2 regions of the Enterococcus montenegrensis genome follow, and region 2 is predicted to be linked to the other one. Evidence: riboswitches for the same ligand, from Rfam matches in the RefSeq annotation. Region 2 holds a riboswitch; the other holds the start of a gene.
What was found. Region 2 has a riboswitch for tetrahydrofolate ahead of P3T75_RS13160 (folate family ECF transporter S component). Riboswitches for the same ligand answer to the same signal wherever they lie in the genome.
Positions count from the first base shown of each region.

Region 1 (11,020 bases), 590 kb from region 2:
TAAAATTAACACGTCGCAGTCAACCAGCAGTAGAGGTTATTAGCGAAAAAGAATTTTTCAAATTAACGAAGGCTGCTTTTCAATTGCGCCGTAAGACATTATGGAATAACTTACTGCACGCTTATGGAAAAGATGATGCCACCAAAGCTTGGTTGACAAAAAGCTTAGAGAGTGCAGCCATTGATCCAAAACGCCGTGGGGAAACATTATCGTTAGCTGAATTTGCAGCTTTAAACAATGCTATGATGACAATCAGTAAATAAAAAACACAGTTTGAAATTAGAATAAATGTATCTTAATCAGAGGTTATGACAGAAAAATTGTCGTAGCCTCTGATTTTGTTTTGTTTAGCGAAAAAAATAAAGGTAATAGAATAGAGCAGTGGTCTTTTTTTGAGGAGAATTTTAATAAAGGTGTACATAACTATCACCTGAATTTAACTGCATTTAAAAAATAAGTGAAATTTTTCAGACTCTTTTCGTAAAAACAAAATATATGTCTTGACACTTAAAATAAATACCACTAAAATGAAAAAGACCCAAGTGTCTTGACACGTTGGTTAGGTACGAAAAAATAAATGTTAGAGTTTTTTGAGGAGGAAAAAATGAGAAATAATTCTGTGCGTCATTTAACGATTGCTGCTTTACTAATTGGCCTTGGGATCATGATTCCAATGGTAATGCCTAAAATTGTGATTGGACCAGCATCTTTTACATTAGCTAGCCATGTGCCATTATTTATTGCGATGTTCTTTTCGCCAGCTGTAGCGATTGCAGTTGCGTTGGGAACAACTTTTGGGTTTTTAGTTTCTGGGTTACCTGTTGTAATTGCATTACGGGCCTTAACTCATGTAATTTTTGCTACAATTGGGGCATTATATCTGCAAAAAAATCCTCAAATCGTGTTGCAAAATGGCCGGTTTACTTTAGCCAATGTCCGTTTTCAAATGTATAATGTCGTTTTAGGTTTAATTCATGCGGCAGCAGAAGTGGTGGTCGTTTTAGCTTTTAACATGATTAATTTGGGTACACCAGGAACCTATGATGGGGGTGTTTTTTACTTCTACTTTGTCTTATTAGGATTTGGTGGCGTAATTCACAGTTTGGTGGATTACAATATTGCGTACTTTGTTGCGGGGACTTTAAGTAAACACTTTGACATTCCAGTCTTTACCAAAGCTCTGAAATTACAAAAAGAAGTTGTTGGCAATGTGAAAACTGCCCGATAATAGCTAAAAAATTTTCCTGCCGTAAACTTACGGCAGGATTTTTTTATTTTTTTATAAGCTGAGGGCAGTTTATTCAGCTTTTAATATCTAACTTCATGCACTAACTCTTAGCGACAATAAGCCTAAATCTTGAGAAATTTGAGGAACAATTTATCAAGATTCTGTCTTATTGCTAAAGAGTTGCCCCAGGGCTCTCAGTTTTTAAATATCTAGCTTCATAAACTAGCACGTCAAGAAATAAAACAAAATTTCCAAAAATTTGAGGAACAATTTCCGGAAATTTATTATTTATTTTTTACGAGCTGAGGGCAGTTTATTCAGCTTTTAAATACTGCAAGCGGTTAGATTCCTAACGTTCGTTATAAAATTTTAAGCACAGAAGCTCGTTAGCTTGTTGTAGCAATTTATTCGTGCTATATTTTAGGCGAGGTTTTTAAACCTCAAATATGACAGAGTAGGAAATAAAGCGTTAAGTGTCTGAGGGATGGGATGTTGCCCTTGGGACGAAGGATTGCATGCAATTCGCGGTTTTATTTTCGCATTCGCTGCATTATTTTATGCGGCAGCTCTATTAAGGAGATGCTGAGTTATGAAAAGAAAACTAGATGCCTATAAGATTGCGGTCATGGCAATGTTAATTGCTTTGATGGTTGTTTTATCGCAAGTTTTCGGGTTTGAAACCCAATTATTAAAAATCACTTTTAGCTTTGTACCAGAAGTAGTGATGGCGACTTTATTTGGTCCATTTTGGACTGGAATTGGGGCAGTAGTCGCCGATGTTATCGGAAATACTTTATTGGCTAAAGCACCATTTTTTATTGGCTTTACGTTTAATGCCTTTTTAGGTGGACTTATTTATGGTTTTTTCTTTTACAAAAAAGAAATTACGTTAAAAAATTCTTTTCTGTGTGTCTTAGTTAACACCGTGGTCTTTAGTTTTTGCTTAACACCACTGTGGTTATCTTTGATGTACGGCATTGATTTAACTAATCCGGGATTATGGACAACCCGCTTGATTAAAGCGGTGATCATGATTCCTTTAGAAACGATGATTATCTATATCGTAGGCCGAGCATTACCTTATCAACGTTTGGCAAAAAAACTACACTCAAATTAATCACTAACGTCCTTCATCCCAGGGCGCAGACTGTAAGACTAGTAAATTTTCTAGTTTTACAGTTTTTTTTTTGATGGTTATAAATGCTACTAAAGCAAAATCGTTTAAGCATTATCAATGCAACATGTCATGTTACAAATATACTTTCTTTATTGCTACCAAGATTTACTGCTAAGGATAAAAAAGAAGATGAAACGAAGATTTTGTGCATATTTCACCAAAAATTTTTCGCTAACATGTTAAAATGAAAGATGACATTATACGTATCCTTTGGAGGAAATTATGAAACGATTTTTGATCATTCTTTTAGTTGCAATTATTTTAGTATTAGGTGGTTTTTTTATTTTGAATTTATTCTTTGGTTTTACAAATTATCAAACAAATGAGAAAACTTCCGTTAGTTCTACAGCTGTGGATGAAAGTGTTGCAACAACTTCAAGTAGTGAGAAAAAAGATCCGATAAAAGAAGTAGTGGCAAACATGACTTTGGAAGAAAAAGTAGGGCAATTATTTTTCGTTCGCGTGCCAGAAGTCAATCAGGTAGAAGATATAACAACCTATCATTTAGGTGGCTATGTTCTTTTTGGCCGCGATATGGAAAATGAAAGCCAAACAAGTCTGACACAAAAAATTGCAAGTTATCAAGCTGCTAGCAAAATACCATTGTTAATTGGGTCAGATGAAGAAGGAGGTACTGTCACGCGGGTAAGTCAGAATGCTAATTTAGTCGCTGAACCTTTCGCCTCACCCCAAGCACTTTATGCCGCAGGTGGTTTTGCAGCGATTAAGTCAGATACAATTAATAAGGCAAAAGTTTTGCACGACTTTGGCATTAATGCAGGACTATTTCCTATTGCTGACGTGGCGACAGATCCGAATGCTTTTATTTATGATCGGACGATTGGGCTAGATGCACAGGGAACAAGTGAGTATGTCGAGACAGTGGTAAAGGCGCTTAAGGGAGAAAAAAGTGGTTCAACGTTAAAACATTTTCCCGGTTATGGGAATAATCGTGATTCCCATGTGGAAATTGTCCGTGATACAAGAAGCTTAAAAGAATTGCGTGAGACTGATTTTAAGCCCTTTAAAGCTGGAATTAAAGCTGGAGCAGATAGCGTGCTAGTTTCTCATAATATTATTGATGGGATTGATAAAACCAAGCCCGCTTCAATTTCAAAGGCAGTTCATGATGTTTTACGAAATGAATTACGTTTTGACGGTGTGATTATGACTGATGATATGGATATGGCCGGGCTAGCAGATTTTATTTCCCAAGCAGATGCTGGACTTGCTGCTCTAAAAGCAGGCAATGATTTAATCATGTCCTCTAGCTATCAAGTACAAATTCCAAGAATATTAACTGCTGTTAAAAGTGGGGAATATTCCGAAGAGGCGTTGGATACTGCCGTTATGCGGGTATTAACCTGGAAGAAAAATTTAGGACTAATCTCATGAAAAAATTGGCACAGCTACCCTCAAAAAAATGTAGCTGTGCCAGTTTTTATTATTTTAGGATTGTTCAAATTGTGCGTGATAAAGTTCAGCGTAATAGCCATTATTTTTTAGTAAACTTTCATGAGTACCTTGTTCAACAATTTGACCGTGATCCATTACAAGAATTTTATCAGCAGCTTGGATAGTAGCAAGGCGGTGAGCAATTACGAAACTGGTTTTTCCTTTCATCATGGCTAAAAAAGCTGCCTGAATTTTTCGTTCCGTTAAAGTATCGACAGAACTTGTTGCCTCATCCAAGATTAAAAGATGCGGTTTGGAAATCATGGTCCGGGCAATGGTTAACAATTGGCGTTGACCATCGGAAATTTTTACACCACTTGTTCCAATAACCGTATCGAGCTTTTGTGGCAGACGCGCGACATAATCATACATATAAGTTTTCTTTAATGCTTCATAAATCAATTCATCTTCTGCCTTGGGATTACCATAAGTGAGGTTTTCCCGTAAGCTTGCATCAAAAAGCCACGTATCTTGTAATACCATACCGAAACTTTGTCGTAAACTATCCCGAGTCAAATGACGAATATCATAACCATCTAACGTTATTTTTCCGTGATCCACTTCATAAAAGCGCATTAATAAGTTAACCAGTGTGGATTTACCAGCACCGGTTTTTCCTACGATGGCGACCGTTTCACCAGGAGCGGCCTCAAAGTTGAAATCGTGAATTAGCGGTTGATCTTTCGTATAGCTAAAATCCACTTGAGAAAAACGAACAGCACCTTTGACGTTTTTTAAAATAATTGCGTCAGGAGCGTCAGGTGTTTCAATTTTTTGATCTAAAATTTCAAAAGTCCGGTTTAAACCGGCAATGGCCGTTTGAATTTGAGTTGTAATTCCAGAAAGTTCAATAAATGGTTTGGTAAATTGACTCGCGTAAATTGTAAAGCTGGAAATGACACCAATTGTCACCAACTGACTACCATTTAAAACTAATAGACCGCCTACAAAACCGACCGCCAAATAGGCTAAATGATCGACAAAACGTGACATGGGGTTTGTTAAAGAAGACGAAAATTGTGCTTTTTGGCCCCGTACATTTAATTCTTGGTTAATGGCTTCAAATTTTTGTTGATTGACGTCTTCTTGCTGGAAGGCTTTAACGATTTTTTGATTTCCTACCATTTCTGTGACAAAACCGGAAATTTCCCCCACGATTTCTTGCTGGCGGGCAAAATTAGCTTGCGAGTATGTCGCAACCAGCCAACTAACGAAAAATATAATAGGTGTGGCGACTAAAACAACAATTGTCAAAACAATGCTTAAACGTAACATTACAACTAGCGCAATTAACACAATGGCAACGCCTGAGAAAAGCTGATTGAAAACAGCCGCCGCGGCAATCGCAATATTGTCCATATCATTAGTGAAACGACTCACGATATTTCCATGGGGTGTTTGATCGTAATAACTCAACGGAAGTTTGTTTAAATGCGTAAAAGCATCTTTACGTAATTGTCCGGCGGAAAAATAAGCAATTTTGTTAGACAGACGTTGAATGAAAAGTTGGCTAATGACGGTAATGAAAACAACGCTGGCAAAGAGTAAAAGGATATGATACAAAGCACTAAAATTCACTTCGTTTTTCCCTAACATTTGATCAACTGCTTGACCGATTTGATAAGTAATATAGACACTGGTGCCCCCTGAGGCAATACCTAAAATAATTGCCCCGCTCATTTCTTTTTTGAAGGCTGATAAGTATGGAAGATAGCGTTTTAAAACAGACCAGTCAATTTTTTTAGGCTTCATGGGACACCTCCGCTTGTGAAGCAACAATGGCTTGATATTCTGGGCAATTCACTAATAACTCTTCATGTCTGCCTAGGCCGACTTGTTTGCCAGCATCTAAAACTAAAATTTGCTGGGCATCTTGAATGGAGCGTACCCGTTGAGAAATGATAATCAAAGTACCGTCTAATTTATTTTGGAGCGCCTGTCGTAAATTTAAATCAGTTTTGTAATCCAGCGCGCTAAGAGAATCATCTAAGATTAAAATACGTGGTTTTGCAATCACAGCTCGCGCAATCGTCAATCGTTGCTTTTGTCCGCCTGAAAAGTTCTTACCCCCTTCAAAAATTGGAGTTTGTAAGCCTTTAGGTAATGCGGCTACGAATTCTTTGGCTTGTGCTAATTCAAGTGCGGCCCAGCACTCTTGGTCGGTGGCGTCTTTTTTGCCCCATTGTAGATTTTCTTTGATCGTCCCGCTGAATAAAACTGCTGTTTGGGGGACCATAGCAATTTCACTGCGCAATTTTGTTAAAGACCACTTGCGCACATCGCGCCCGTCAATGGTAACACTGCCGGCTGTGACGTCATAAAAACGCAGAATAAGCTGAGATAAAGTTGACTTGCCACTACCAGTGGGACCGATAATACCAAGCGTTGTTCCAGCAGCTACTTTAAAATCAATATTTTCTAGAACCAGTCCAAATTCAGGCGCAAAGCGAAAAGCAACTTGTTGAAAAGCAATCGCGCCTTTTTTACTGCTTAAAGAAGAATCTTCTGCAATTGGGGGATTACCTGCTTTAGTATCACCAAATGTAGTGATACTGGGTTTGGTTTCCAATACTTCGTTTACGCGGTTAGCAGAAGCGGCTGCACGTGTAAAAATGATAACCAAATTTGAAACGACAATTAAAGCCAAGAGCATCTGATTCATGTAATTTACTAAGGCTAAAATTTGTCCTGGTGCCAAGTGGCCAGTGTTTACTTTAAAGCCGCCTAAATAAAAGAGAGCTAAAATTCCAATATTCATAATCAAGGTGGTCGCCGGTGTCAGAAGAGCTGAAATATTTGTTACCCGTACATAAACACTGGAAAGCTCATCTGTACGGTTTGAAAAACGCGTGATTTCAGTATTACGCCGCGAAAAAGCGCGAATAACCCGCACGCCACTTAGATTTTGGTTCACAAGTTCATTTAAGACGTCTAGTTTTTGTTGTACTTTTTGATAGAGGGGGACAGTGGTTTTAATGATAAAAAATAATATTAAACAAAATAGTGGCAATGTCACCAAAAAGATGATTCCAGCCTGCCAGTCAATGGTAAAAGCCATAATAACTGCGCCGATACTTAAAAAAGGTGCCCGTACCACCAAGCGAATGAGCATCGCTAGGGCCAGTTGTAACTGGTTAATATCACTTGTCATGCGCGTGATCAGTGTATCTGTACCAAATAAATTCAATTCAGCGTGGGAAAAACTATTAATTTTTTTCATAACCTGATTGCGCAGCTCTGTCCCAAAATTTTGGGAAGCCACAGAGGCATAATATTGGCAAATCACGGCACATAGCAATCCAACTACCGACATCAAAACCATCCAACCCGTCATTTGCCAGACAACCTGGTTATCATTTTGGCGAATGCCCATATCCACTAACTGTGCCATTAGTAAGGGCAAAATTAATTCAAAAACGGCTTCTAAAAATTTGAAAAAAGGACCCAAAATAATTTGTTTGCGGTATTTTTTTGCATAAACCAATAACTTAAACATGGATAAACTCCTATTCTTTTTGTAAATGATTGCTATAAAATAATAATTAAAAAATAAAATCAGGCGGGATGATACCACTAATTGTTAGAAAAAATTGGAAGTATAAGCTGATAATTAACAAAAACAAAAAAGTATTCCCACTTTCAAAATTCAATTTATGTTTATTATTGTAACCTAGGATAGATATTGAGAAAAGGCAGGCCCTTTAGTTTTAGAAAAGCTGGCGAAGTTTGGTACAATGAGGGTAATTACCAATGAAAATGAGTAGAGGTGAAGAAATGAACGAATTTATTACAGTGGTATTATTATTTTTTTGTTATTCTTTTATCGGCTGGTTATGGGAAACGATATTTTGTTCGCTTAAGGCCAAAAAATTTGTCTATCGCGGCTTTTTAATGGGGCCGATAACCCCAATTTACGGGTTTGGTATTTTAATGGTTTTGTACTTTTTACGACCGTTTCATGATAATTTACTACTATTATATATCTTCGCAGCGGTGCTGGTGACAATTTTAGAGTATGTCACCAGTTATGGATTAGAAAAATTGTTCCATGCTTCATGGTGGGACTATCATGATGTACCGTTAAATATTAATGGTCGGGTGGCAATTCCTGTCTCTTTATTTTGGGGCGTTGGATGTGTATTGATTGTAAAAGTAGTTCAGCCCCAAGTCATGCTCGGCGTTAATTGGCTAGCGGCACATTTTGGTTTTTATCTACCGGTTGTCTTAATTGGTGTGATGATGTTTGATTTAGGCTATACCTTAGCAAACTTAGCTTCATTCCAAAGTATGACCAAAAAAATTGCCTCAGAGTTAGATCAGCGTAAAGAAGAATTAAAAGACAGCTTTGACACAAAAAAAGATACGGTACAGCAGCGTCTGGCCTTATCCCAATACTTTAAAGAGCATCCTGAAGCGGAAAATGCCTTTCCCCGCTTGAATTTTCACCAAAGAAGACTGTTAAAAAACTTTAAAGGGTTGAAATTAGACAATGTAAAAAGTTTAGAAGATGTCCGTCATTACGTGGCAAATCGAAAAAAAAATTAGCTTTATGTTACGAAAATATTACGAAAAATGTAAGCGAGGAGAAGCTAGTATTTTCCTCGCTTTTTCGTTGCTAAAAACTTTTAAGAAATAGTTAAATTCGATTTACCTTCACAGCATCTGTAACAAAATGTAATCTAACTGAAATGATACATACACCTTTCCTTTGTATAATAAGTGGCATTGGAGATTAGAAAAGAAAGGTGTGGATTTTGTGAAGGCAAAAAAATTGGTGACAGTTTTGACAGCTGTTGTAGCCATCAATCTTGTCAGCCCGGTATTTGCAGCTGCGGAATCAATGGGCTCTTTAAATGAGCAAGAGTCTGCAATCACACGTCAAAGTAATCAAATCAGCGCTGAGGTACAACTGGCCTTAAACGACGTGAATGACAAATACGATCAGGTAGAAAAGACAAAAGCAAAAATTGCTGAAAATGAAGCAACATTAAAAAAAGCACAACAAGATATTGCAACCACGCAAAAAAGTATTGAGAAAAGAAAAGAAATCATGGCAGAACGCTTAAAAGAAATTCAAGTAAACGGTGGGGCAGAGCGTGATTGGTCCGTCTTATTAGACGCAGACAATCTGCAAGAATTCATCAACCGTGCTTATGCCATGACGTTATTGCAGAATGCGCAAAAACAAAAAGTTGCCGACTTAAACACAGAAAAAGAAAAATTGGAAAACTTAGAGCTTACGGCGCAGAAAACCTCTGCAAGCCTAAAAGAAAATAAGACCAGTTTAGAGGCTGAAGCAGGGGAATTGGATAGTAAAATTGCTAACTTGAAAAATCAATTAGCTGAAAATCAAAGCACCCTACAAAAAATTGCCCAAAGTAAAGAAGTTGAACAAGCCCGTCTAACAGCGCAAAAAGCAGCAGATGAAAAGGCAGCAGCGCAAAAAGCTGCCGCCGAAAAAGCAGCAAAAGAAGCTGAAGCTGCTAAACAAAAAGAAGCGGCTGAAAATACCGCAAGCTCATCTACAGGTAATAATACCAATAGTAGCTCTGAAACAAACACTAATAATACTACGAATAATTCAAGCTCCACTAATAATTCTAATAATGATGCTACCAATAATAATGATAATAACAACACTGGCAGTTCCACTAGTGGTGGCCGTACCATGATGATGGAATCAACTGCATATTCCTATGCCGAACCAGGTGCTAGCTATCTAACGGCCAGTGGGACAGATTTACGTCAAAATCCACAAGCAGTCGCCGTTGATCCAAGCGTGATTCCCCTGGGAACTGTAGTTGAAGTTCAAGGCTACGGCGTTGCGTTAGCGCTAGATACCGGTGGTGCAATTAAAGGAAACATTATTGATGTGCATTTTCCAACAGTTGCCCAATGTACAAAATGGGGCCGTCGTCAGGTACAAGTGACGATTCGAGGTTAATTTTCTAGTGACAAACCGAAAATCGTAAATAAAAATGTAAGAACTGGTATCAACGTGTGTTGGTACCTTTTTTTACGATCTTTTAACTCGTGACTTGCTTGTTTTGATAGAATTATGATGAAATTTATAAATTTTTTATAAAAAAATCTAAATTTGTTTAAACTGAAAAAACGTTTTCTTTATAAAGGTATAGAAAATTTGATTTTATTGAAATGTTATCCAATTTCATCTTTTTAAGAAAAAAATAGTTTCACGTGGCGCATTTCTGGTAATCATTATTTAGTTGAATTATTGCAAATTTATAGTATTTGTTATTAAAAAAATAAGCTAGTCTCTTTTTTGTTAAAAAAGAATTTTTTATTCTAGATTGTGAAGAGAGGCAACATTTTAAATAGCCCTTTAAAATGTTGCCTTCTTAACGTATAATAAGCTAGAGATTTTGCGAAAAAAAGTGTTATATAATAGAAAAGTTAGTTAGGAGTGTGTATCAATGGGTAACCCCCTTATTAAAACGATCGCAGTCGCAGCTGTGGGAATCGGTGCAGTCGCGATTTGTTTTGTCGGTTATCGTGAAAACAACAACAAACAATATCAGCAAAAAGTAAGTTATGCTGAAACTGCCGTTGAAAAAGATCAAGAACGATTAAAAGAAGTGGATAGTGATCTTACATCACTTTATTCAAACAAGGACAAAGTTTTTTTGAAGAAGGACTTGAAAGACGCTGAATTAACCCAAGTTGGTGCTAAGTTGGACGGTGTTAAAGTTTCAGCAGATGATTTCGGTATCGAAGAAACCGATGTGCCAAAAAACATGAAAACTATTGCTAAAGAAAAAGAAACATTAAACAAGCAAATGTCAGATGCCGAAAGTAAGTTTGCCATTCAAAATAATGTGAATGACTTATTTGAAAAACCAGTTACCGATTGGCAAAAAGCACAAAATAATGTCGTTATTAAAGCTAAAGTAAAAGATACAGATGTCGGTGCCGTGCGAGAACGGCTAGGTTTTGTTCAAGAAAGTGATTGGACGAAGCTAGTAAAAGAGTATCTTTCTTATGCAGATGCCCAGATAAAACGAGTAACAAGCATTAATAAGTCCCTTGCTGGCCTATATTCCATTAGAGTTATCTTTTCATATAAAAGATACCCGTTCGTCGGTGGTACAAGTTATTTTAGGCTGTGTTTGGTTACTATTTTTTCCAAACATTCCCTATTT
Region 1 is NZ_CP120467.1:2,150,084-2,161,103, reverse strand. Features, by position in the region: gene rsmA (16S rRNA (adenine(1518)-N(6)/adenine(1519)-N(6))-dimethyltransferase RsmA) at 1-263, shown strand, start outside; gene P3T75_RS10385 (hypothetical protein) at 605-1,228, shown strand; THF riboswitch at 1,677-1,778, shown strand; gene P3T75_RS10380 (folate family ECF transporter S component) at 1,818-2,345, shown strand; gene P3T75_RS10375 (glycoside hydrolase family 3 protein) at 2,628-3,800, shown strand; gene P3T75_RS10370 (ABC transporter ATP-binding protein) at 3,855-5,612, opposite strand; gene P3T75_RS10365 (ABC transporter ATP-binding protein) at 5,602-7,356, opposite strand; gene P3T75_RS10360 (putative ABC transporter permease) at 7,635-8,405, shown strand; gene P3T75_RS10355 (3D domain-containing protein) at 8,617-9,804, shown strand; gene P3T75_RS10350 (hypothetical protein) at 10,295-11,020, shown strand, end outside; gene P3T75_RS10345 (DUF1361 domain-containing protein) at 10,962-11,020, shown strand, end outside.
Region 1: it holds a riboswitch for tetrahydrofolate, as region 2 does, so the genes downstream of both, P3T75_RS10380 (folate family ECF transporter S component) here and P3T75_RS13160 (folate family ECF transporter S component) in region 2, are expected to answer to the same signal.

Region 2 (11,020 bases):
CCAAGCGTTGGATATTAAAGGTTATCAGCATGGATTGGGTAAAGGAACCCAAGTAGCCTATGATGCTTTTAGACGTAATGTATCTTTTATCGAACATGATAAAGATATTGAAATGTATGATGAATTGAATAAAGCAACAACCGTTTTAGAGGCTGGAGATTTCTTAAAAGAAGTTGAAAAAAATGTTGTATTAGATTTGCAGTTTAATTAAATCAGTTTTTCTAAATTGATTTGCAATATTGCATCAGTGATAAGATCGTTCACCTCATAAAAAAGGATGTTAAGTAAGTCATGACACATTTCAAAAGAAAAGAAGTCTGGCAAGAAATGGTGACAAAATTAACAGTTATCCTTATTTATGCCTTCTTATATTCCTTGGCGCTAAATATTTTTTGGCAGCCAGGGAATATTTATGCAGGCGGGCTAACTGGGATTGCTCAAATTCTAGCAACTATATTTTCGAGCCGTCACATTGCTTTGCCTATTTCTATTATCTACTATTTATTGAATGTCCCCATGTTTATTCTTGCTTGGTTTAAAATCAATCGAAAATTTGTGTTGTATACGATTATTTGTGTAACGGTGGCTTCCTTTGCTATTCACATTGTTCCAAGCACGACATTGACAACAGATCCTATTATTTGTGCAATATTTGGTGGCGCTATTAATGGTTTTTCATTAGGGTTGGCTTTAAAATATGGGCTTTCAACGGGTGGTATGGATGCACTTATTATTACCATTCGGCAAATAACCGGTCGCAGCATTGGTGTTATTTCTATTATTATAAATGGCATTATCGTCTTAATTGCTGGCTACTTATTTGGCTGGCCGTATGCTTTTTATAGTGTACTATCAATTTTTGTAAGCGGGAAAGTGACAGATTTAGTTTATGTGAAGCATAAAAAAGTCCAAGTGACAATTATCACGCAAAAACCAAATGAAGTAATTCCAGCCTTGCAAAAGAAACTCAGCCGTGGGATTACCATCATCCCTCATGCATTAGGCGCCTATAATCAAGAAACACAAACAATTTTGATTTTAGTTATTACGACTTATGAAATGGAAATTTTGGATCAGATTATGAAAGAAGTAGATAACCGGGCATTTGTCAGTGTAGCCCAAGATATTAAAATTCTTAGTCAGTTTGAAGAATTGGACATTGTGTAAGCTGTTGGAGGTAGTTTCAAAGTGTTAGAAAAGAAGTTAAAAAAAGATTATTTTACGACGAAATGGGCAGGGGGCGTTACTACCGAAATTTTAATTGCGCCGGCAGCAAGTAGCTTGGCACAACGAGATTTTGATTATCGTATTTCAACAGCGACTGTTACGGACTCACCATCTAATTTTTCAAATTTTACCGGGTATGAGCGAATTATTCTGTCTTTAGACAAACCTATTTCGTTGCAGCAAAAAAATAACGTTATAGAACTTGCACCTTTTGTACCTTATCGCTTTGACGGAGATGTCGCGATGAAGAGTCTAGGTAAATGCCAAGATTTTAATGTGATTTTTAAGAAGAATAATCATGTTTGGGTAACGCTATTGCAAAATGGTGCAGCGCAGGATTTGATTATCGAGGGAGAAAATATTTTATCTGCTCTCCAAGATATTAAGGTGAGACTGATTGCTCGGAGTAAAAAGCAAGAAATTTTATTACAAAAAGGTGAAACACTTCTTATCAGGCAAGAACAGTTTGAGCAGATACAAATAATAGCGCAAAAAAGGTCTTTAATGGTAGAAAAGACGGCTATTTTGACGCAGATAAAAAAGAAAAAAACAGAGTAGGAGATAGAGCGTTAAGTGTCAAAAGGATGGGATGTTGCCTTTTGGACGAAGAAGCGTATTCACGATTCTATCTTCGCATTCGCTGCATGAATAAATTATGTAGCAGCTCTATTTAAGGAGATGCACGGAAAATGATAAAGAAGAAAATAGATGCACATTTTATTGCAATAATGGGGTTATTAATTGGTCTAATGGTAGTATTGTCGCAAATACTCGGTTTTGAAACACAACTGTTAAAAATTACCTTTGATTTTATTCCTGAAGTTGTCATGGCAAGTTTATTTGGTCCTTTTTGGACAGCTGTAGGTGCTTCAATTGCAGATATTATTGGTAATACGATACTAGGAAAGGCCCCTTTTTTTATTGGTTTTACCTTGAATTCTTTTATTGCGGGTTTAATATATGGTTCCTTTTTTTATAAAAAGCCCATTACAGTTAAAAATGCTTTTTTATGTGTGTTGTGCAATACATTATTAATTAGCTTGTGCTTAACACCGATTTGGTTATCTATGATGTATGGTATACCTTTAACGGATGCTAAACTTTGGGGGATACGTTTGCTTAAAGCGGTTATTATGCTACCTGTCCAAACGGGATTAATTGTATTTTTTGGAAATGCACTTCCTTTTAAACGTTTCGCAAAAAGTATGGTATAAGCGCAATTTTAAGGTTGTTTATCAGATGTGGAGATGATTTTTAATGTTTGAAACTGGAGAAGAAGCGATAGAATGGATTCATTCTCGTAAAAAATTTGGTTCACGCCCAGGACTGATACGAATTAAGGAATTGCTGAATTTAAGTGGCAATCCTGAAAAAAATGTCATAGGAATTCACATTGCTGGAACAAATGGGAAAGGTTCTACGGTTACGTATTTACGCTGTCTATTAGAAACACAAGACATTAAAGTCGGGACTTTCACGTCACCGTATATTGAAAGCTTTTACGAAAGAATTTCAATTAATGGACAAGCAATATCAGCGGATGATTTTGTTAAGTTAGCCAATAAATTCCGACCGTATATAGAACAGATGGATGGCTGTCCTTCTTACCAGGGAATAACAGAATTTGAAATTTTGACGGCGATGGCTTTTGATTACTTCAAAGAGCGTGTGGATGTCGCAATTTTTGAAGTGGGCATTGGGGGTTTAATGGATAGTACAAATGTTTTTACGCCAATTTTGACGGCTATTACTACAATCGGCTTAGATCATACTGATATTTTAGGGGAGACAGAAGAAGCGATTGCCAAGCAAAAAGCGGGTATTATAAAACGAGGTGTCCCCATTGTAACGGGAAATATTGCTTCTGGTCCCCTGCAAGTAATCTACCAAACTTCTCTTAGACAAAAAGCTGATTTATTTAGACAAGGAAAGTCTTATCAAGTTCAGTATGTTTCAAGTGATAACTTACAAGGCGAAAACTTTCATTTTCAAAATGAAGATTACTATTTTACTAACTTGAGAGTTCCGTTATTAGGAAAATATCAGGTGGAAAATGCCGCTGTTGCAATTCAACTATTCTTGTTATATTGTCAGCAACAAGGAAGATTTGTAAATAAAAAAACGATTATAAAAGGGCTAGATCACGCGCTATGGCCGGGGCGGATGGAACGAATTAGTACAACGCCGAATATTATTATTGATGGGGCCCATAATCCCCACGCTGTAAAGCAATTTGTCAAAACGGTTAACGAAGAGTTCCAGTACGGAAAAAAATACATTTTGTTTTCGGCACTTACAACAAAAAATATTAAGGAGATGCTAAATGAGATTCAATCTATCTCACAGGCAGAGCTGGCATTGACGACCTTTGCGTATCCCAATGCATTAAAGATGGGTAGTAGTTTTAACCACGGAGATAAGCAGATAACTTATTATCCAGATTGGCAACGCGCAATACAAGAAATAATAACAAAAATGACTCCAGCAGATACTTTGTTTATTACAGGTTCTCTTTATTTTGTGGCACAAGTAAGAGATTTTTTTAAGAATAAACAGGTAGAACAAGCTGTTTATTCTTAACACGATATATTTAGGAAAGCTTTAAGACAAAAGCAAACGTAAATTTTGTCTTAAAGCTTTTTTTTGGATAAAAAGGAACGCAAAGCAATAAGAAAGTTTTACAAGTTTACAGTGCAATAAAAAATATCTCTAGTTGGCTTTAGCATTTACATAGTCATTTTTCTCATTCTTTTGTACAATTTTAGTGAGGCGTTTTTAAAATTATATTATGTATTAAACGTGTAGTTTCACACATTTTGTTTGACGCACGAGCTAGGTTTAAAGAAAGGATTTTTTTATGCTGATTGGGATTATTTATTTTGTGGTGATTGTTTTAGCCAATACGATAGGTGCGGTTTCTGGTATGGGCGGCGGCGTTTTGATCAAACCAATTTTAGATTTAATTGGGGCTCATTCGGTGGCAACAATTTCTTTTTATGCGACAGTGGCAATTTTTGTTATGAGCTTTGTTTCTACTTGGCGGCAGGTGAAAAAAGGAAGTGAGATAAATTTTCATCTAGCGGGTTATGTGGCAGCAGGTTCCATCGTGGGGGGGATTTTAGGCAACTTGGCTTTTGAGTTGTTACTCGCACTTTTTGCAGAGGAGTCTTCGGTTAAATTAATTCAAATTGCGCTGACGCTTGTCACGCTGATTTTTGCTTTATTGTACTCTTGTTTTGACTGGAAACATTACCGTTTAAAAGAAGGAAAATGGTATGTCATAGCTGGTTTAGTGCTGGGTTTTTTGGCTAGTTTATTAGGAATTGGCGGCGGCCCAATCAATGTGTCGTTACTGATGCTGCTATTTTCCATGCCAATCAAACAAGCAACCCTATACTCGATTACGACAATCTTCTTTTCCCAATTGGCAAAACTTGTCACGATTGCTTTTGCCACTGGTTTTGGGCGCTTTGATTTGAGTATGCTTTTTTATGTGATTCCTGCTGCTATTTTAGGGGGAGTTTTAGGGAGTCAATTAAGTAATATCCTTTCTGCCAAAAAAGTCACTCTCGTTTTTCAAAGCTTGATTGTAGTGGTACTCTTAATCAATTTATATAACGGCTGGCAGATTGTGGTGGAATAAAAAATGGCAGGATAATACGTTTAAAGGAGCATTTAATGATAATAAAAAAATACACACAAGCAGATGAAAAAGCCCTCTTTGCACTAATTGAACAAGAAGGTGTCGAATGGGCAGAATATTATGATACTAAAAAAGAACAGTATCAAAAAGCACTGGCACATTCCATCACCTACGTATTATATGAAGAAGAGTTATGCGGGTATTGTCGCTGTCGTAATGATGATGGGTTTGGCATTTATATTTATGATTTACTGGTGGACAAAAATTATCGCGGGAAAAGCTATGGGCGCGCTTTGATGCAGCAGATCAAGCGGGATTATCCACAAGTGGCAGTCTATGTCATGAGTGATGTCAATTCCTATTATGAAAAGCAAGGATACGCGGAAGTAGGCACTATTTTTGCAGTAGAACTTTAGCGTTTTAATTTATAAGTGCAAAAAATAGCTGTAACAAAAATATTTCCCGATAATTTGCGAAAAAAATTTAGTTAGTAAAGCTAACCTAACCTAACCTTAAAAGCACTACAACGTCTAAAAAAAGACGCTCCTTTCTGATAGCGACCGCAAAAAGTCTAACTTTTTCGAGCGCTATAGTTTGAAAGGGCGTCTTTTTTGACGGATTAAATTAACGTTTTACATCCAAAAATAAGTTCAATGGAGCGGCAGGATTTTCACTATCGGAAATAAAATATTGAATTTCGGCAAAGGCACCGCCGGAAGCACGCTTGTGGCCGCCGCCGTTAAAATAACGTGCAGCAAGGACAGATAAGTCGATATCGTCGTTATTGGTACGTAAAGAGACACCTTTACCGTTTAGGACCAAACTAAAATCAACTTCTTTTTTTGTTTCCGGATGTTCTAAACGAGCCAAAGCATTGCCTAAAACAGAAGTGTATTGTTCCCCAAAAGTGTAGGCAAAAGTTTTGCCGTCTAGGACGCCAAATTGCGCTTTTAGTGATTTGCTGCGGACATAATCAGCTTCTTTTTCCTTTAGAGCTGCGATGATTTCGCTGTAATCAAAAAGCAAGCTAAGACCTGCGGACATCACACTGCCCATTAGTTCAATGCGTTTGTCCCAACTGTAAAAGTAAAAAAGATTGTTGAATTCAGCAGCAGATTCTTTGTAAGCGGCATTGGGATTTAACTGCCAATCCCAGCAGTCATAGCAGCGAATAATATCAGCAACATTTGCCAAACGCTGCCATACTTCATCTTGAAATAGTTCGGTGGGCATTTTGCCAACTAAGACTTTAAATAACACACTAGTCGCAGAATGTTTTAAATTTGTCGCCTCGTCTGCCACAATAATAGAAGCATTTTTAGGATAGTTTTCATTAACGTGGACAGAAGTGATGTGGTGATCGAAAATATGCCAGCTAATTTTATTTTCAGCACAATAGGCCGCTAATTGCGCGATCACATCGTCAGAAGGACAAATATCGGTAATGTAAAGCTCTGTTACGGGGTCTTCATTTGTTTGGATAAAGTTTAACACGTGTTTATCAATCGTCCCGTCAGCACCAGGTTCAGAGTAACCCACGGGCAAATAATTTTCTGCCACGTAACCTTTTTGTTCTTGTAAAATGGCTTGTAATAATAAAGCGGACCCCACGCCGTCTAAGTCGGTATGGGAAAATTGTTTGATTAAAGTTGGTTTGTTTTCCATGATAGTTGCCTACTTTCTTTCTTGATTCCTGCAACGTAATACTACACCATCGGGATAAGTTTTGATAGTAAGAGGAGCGTAAAAGTGATTCCAAAGATATAGGAATGTACAAAAATTATAGTTCAGTAGGTTAAAGATAATTAGCTGTTTTGCCATGCGTATCTTTCGAGTTATTTTCCCCCCTAAGCTACAATAAAAGTATGAAAAAAGCTGTTGGCTAAAAATTTTTTTATTTTTAGTGGCAGGAAGGTGGGAAAATATGGAAGCGTTACGGCAAACGTTGATAGAGCGAAAAGGCGAATTGGTTTCAGCGCTAGTTGAGCATATTAGCATTTCGCTAGTCGCCTTATTATTTGCGATGGTAATTGCGATACCGCTAGCGATTTGGTTGGTTAAATATAAGAAGTTAGCAGAAATTATGTTGCAAATTACCGGAGTCTTACAAACAATTCCGTCGTTGGCTCTCTTAGGACTATTGATTCCTTTAGTGGGGATCGGGACAGTGCCGGCGATTATTGCACTGGTGATTTATGCCCTCTTGCCGATTTTTCAAAGTACTTACATCGGTTTAAGTGAAATTGATCCTTCATTAGAAGAGGCAGCGGACGCTTTTGGGATGAGTCGGTTTCGCAAGTTGCGCAAAGTGGAGCTGCCGATTGCTTTACCGGTGATTATTTCTGGAATTCGTACGGCGTTAGTTTTAATTATCGGAACGGCAACACTGGCGGCGTTAATTGGCGCCGGCGGTCTGGGGACTTTTATTTTATTGGGAATTGACCGCAATGATACGAGTTTAATTATTATTGGCGCTGTGAGTTCTGCTTTATTGGCCATTATTTTTAGTACGGCTATTCGGCTGTTACAAAAAGTGCGGCCGCGGGTGATTATTACAAGCTTAGCAGCGCTATTTTTGGTAATCGGCGGTATTGGCTTGTCCCAATCAGCGCTCTTTCAACCTGAAAAAGTGACGATTGCCGGAAAATTAGGGGCAGAGCCGGAAATTTTAATTAATATGTACAAAGAATTAATTGAAGAAAATAGTGACGTGCAGGTGGAATTAAAGCCTAATTTTGGTAAAACGACCTTCTTATTCAGCGCTTTAAAAAATGATCAAATCGACATTTACCCTGAATTCACCGGAACAGTTTTGGAATCGTTGGTTCAAGTACCAAAAAAAGATACCGGCAAGCATTCGGCGGAAAAAACCTATACCTTGGCCAAAAATTTATTGGCTAAACAAGCGAAGCTAGAATTTTTAGCGCCAATGGCTTATGAAAATACTTACGCTTTGGCTGTGAAAAAGTCTTTTGCAAAAGAACATGATTTAAAAACAATTAGCGATTTGAAAAAAATCGAAAATCAGGTTCACGCTGGATTTACGTTAGAATTTAACGATCGTAATGATGGCAATAAAGGCTTGAAAGATGTGTATCAATTGCAGTTAAAGGTTAGTCAGATGGAGCCGGCTTTACGGTATACGGCCATTAATAACGGCGATGTGAATGTCATCGACGCCTATTCAACCGATAGTGAAATTAAGCAATATGATTTAATGACCCTACAAGATGACGCGCATCTTTTCCCACCTTATCAAGGTGCACCTTTAATGCGGCAAGATTTTGCTCAAAAGCATCCTGAAATTGTGAAAAGTTTGAATCGCCTAAAAGGAAAAATTACCGAAGCTGAGATGGTGGCCATGAATTACGCTGTAAATGTTGAAGGGCAAAAACCAGCAAAAGTCGCCAAGGATTATTTAGTGCAAAATGGACTTTTAGGGGGCGAGGGAAAATGAGCGATTTAGTTGTTTTTGACCATGTGGGGAAAAAATTTGATGACAGTACAGCATTAGAAGATGTTACTTTTCAGATTAAAACCGGTGAAATTTTTGTCTTAGTAGGTTCTTCTGGCAGTGGCAAAACGACTTCTTTAAAAATGATCAATGCCTTACATGTGCCTACTAGCGGGGATATTTATTTTAAAGATAAAAAAATTAAAGACTACGATACACAAAAATTACGCTGGCAAATCGGCTATGTGTTGCAGCAGATTGCGCTTTTTCCCACGATGACGGTTTTAGAAAATATTGAAGTTATTCCTGAAATGTTAGGCTGGAGTAAAGAAAAGCGTAAAGAACGGGCCTTTGAATTACTAAAAGCCGTAGAATTGGACCCAGAAGTTTACGCCAAGCGTATGCCGGGGGAATTATCTGGAGGCGAGCAGCAACGAGTGGGGATACTGCGCGCGTTAGCCGCTAAACCAGATGTTATATTGATGGATGAACCATTTAGCGCCCTTGATCCGATTTCAAGAGAGCAATTGCAAAATCTCGTTTTAACACTACACAAAGATTTGCAAAACACGATTGTTTTTGTCACCCACGATATGAAAGAAGCCATAAAACTAGGCGATCGCATTGCAGTGATGAAAGAAGGAAAGCTGATTCAATGTGATACCCCGGCAGAAATTGCGGCTAATCCGGCCAATGAATTTGTCGCCGAATTCTTTAAAGGGATAAAAGCAGTGGGTCAACCGCTACAGACAAAATTAGAAGTTGTTGTAAAAGAGGGCTTTTATACAAAAGATGAAAAAGCTACTTATCCGATTGTGGCACTGGGGGAAACTGTGCAGGCAAGTTTACCGCTGTTAGCAAAAAATAATGTACGGGTGGCAGAGGATAAAATAATTACCCCCGCGGATATCCTCAGTTTTTTAGCGGCTAATCCTTAAAGGGTTAACCTGACAAAAAGCACAATAAGATGCCTAAGTAGGCGTTAGCAGGTTTGGGACAATCATTAAAAATTAGTGGAGGGTGACAAGATGGAACATTATGATGTAGCAATTATCGGAGCCGGGCCGGCGTGTTTATCGCTAGCCTATGATTTAAAGGCAGCAGGAAAAACGGTGGCAGTAATAGAGGAAAACCTTTTTGGTGGAACGTGTCCGAATGCAGGCTGTGATCCAAAGAAAATTTTATTTGCAGTCGAAGAAGCCCGTAGTCGCGTTGCCCAATTTGTTGGCAAGGGCTTTTCTGAACAAGCTGTACCTAAAGTTGTTTGGGAAGATTTGATGGCCTATAAAAAAACATACACAGATCCTGTTTCTAAAGAAAGAATTGCAGGCTTTGACGCCAGTGGCATCAAGCATTTTCACGGACGAGCAACACTAGTATCTCAAAGTGAAATCGCCGTAACTGAGCAAAAAGAGCATACAATCGAGACAGACACGCAAGCACTTGTTTCTAAGACGCAGCATTTTACTGCTGAACAAATCGTTTTGGCTACTGGACAACGGGCGTATCTGTTGGATATTCCCGGTAAAGAGCACTTTTTAACCAGCACTGATTTTCTAGCCTTGCCTCATTTACCAGCGGAAATGATTTTTCTTGGGGCTGGTTATATCAGCTTTGAATTAGCGGCAATTGCCAATGCCTGTGGCGCCAAAGTGACAATTTTGCATCACAACGCCACACCACTGCGGGGCTTTGACCAAGACTTAGCCAAACAGCTCGTGACAGCGTTAGAAAAAAGCGGAATTCAGTTTATTTTTAATGAAAACATTCAACGTGTAGAAAAAAATGATGCCAAAATTTTGACAGTCACCACCGACAAAGCCACGTATCAAACCAGTGCTGTCATTTGCGCCACCGGCAGAATAGCCAACGTGGAAAACTTAGGCCTAGAAGAGTTGGGCATTGAAGCGAGCCGTCGCGGCATTGTAGTGGATGGACAACTAAAAACAAGCCAGCCCAATATTTTTGCGATGGGAGACTGCATTGCCAAAAAAGAACCGAAAATGACCCCGGTGGCAGGTTTTGAAGGGCGCTATTTAAGCCAATTGTTGTTAGGAAAAACAAGTGTGGATATTGCCTATCCACAAGTACCAACAGCTGTCTTTACCCTGCCGACATTAGCACAAGTTGGTGTAACCAGTGAAGAGGCTGAAAATAAACCTGATTTGTACAAAACGGAATGGTTTGACATGAGTAAGTGGTACAATTATTTTCGTACCAATGATCCGGTTGCCTTGGCTAAAATTATTTACGCAAAAGACAGCGGTGAAATTGTCGGTGCGGCTACATTAAATCAAAAAGCCGACGAATGGATCAATCTGATGACACTCGTCATCAATCTCGGTATCAAAAAAGAACAATTACAAAATATCATCATGGCATATCCATCTGTTGGTAGTGATTTGCAGTATTATTAAGTAGAAGTAGAAATAGAAAAAGAAGGTGTGACAAAAGTCTTGTCACACCTTCTTTTGAATATACGAAATTTTTCTAGCAATAAGTAAATCATACCCAAAATATGGAAGACTATTTGCGCATTATTCAAGTAATTGCTGTGGGGGACAGCAATTATTTTGACAGAGGGGATATTACCTACTTGGTTCTTAAAGCTAAATCTTTTTTCCCTTCATTTTTAATCAAGGGTGTGTCTTAGACAATAAAAATCACGATTTTAATAAATAGAAAAGTTGCATTTT
Region 2 is NZ_CP120467.1:2,737,998-2,749,017, reverse strand. Features, by position in the region: gene hutH (histidine ammonia-lyase) at 1-211, shown strand, start outside; gene P3T75_RS13170 (YitT family protein) at 292-1,167, shown strand; gene P3T75_RS13165 (HutD family protein) at 1,189-1,785, shown strand; THF riboswitch at 1,776-1,872, shown strand; gene P3T75_RS13160 (folate family ECF transporter S component) at 1,920-2,441, shown strand; gene P3T75_RS13155 (bifunctional folylpolyglutamate synthase/dihydrofolate synthase) at 2,485-3,807, shown strand; gene P3T75_RS13150 (sulfite exporter TauE/SafE family protein) at 4,088-4,870, shown strand; gene P3T75_RS13145 (GNAT family N-acetyltransferase) at 4,906-5,286, shown strand; gene P3T75_RS13140 (DHH family phosphoesterase) at 5,495-6,535, opposite strand; gene P3T75_RS13135 (ABC transporter permease/substrate-binding protein) at 6,795-8,327, shown strand; gene P3T75_RS13130 (ABC transporter ATP-binding protein) at 8,324-9,262, shown strand; gene P3T75_RS13125 (dihydrolipoyl dehydrogenase family protein) at 9,353-10,741, shown strand; gene P3T75_RS13120 (hypothetical protein) at 10,843-10,977, shown strand.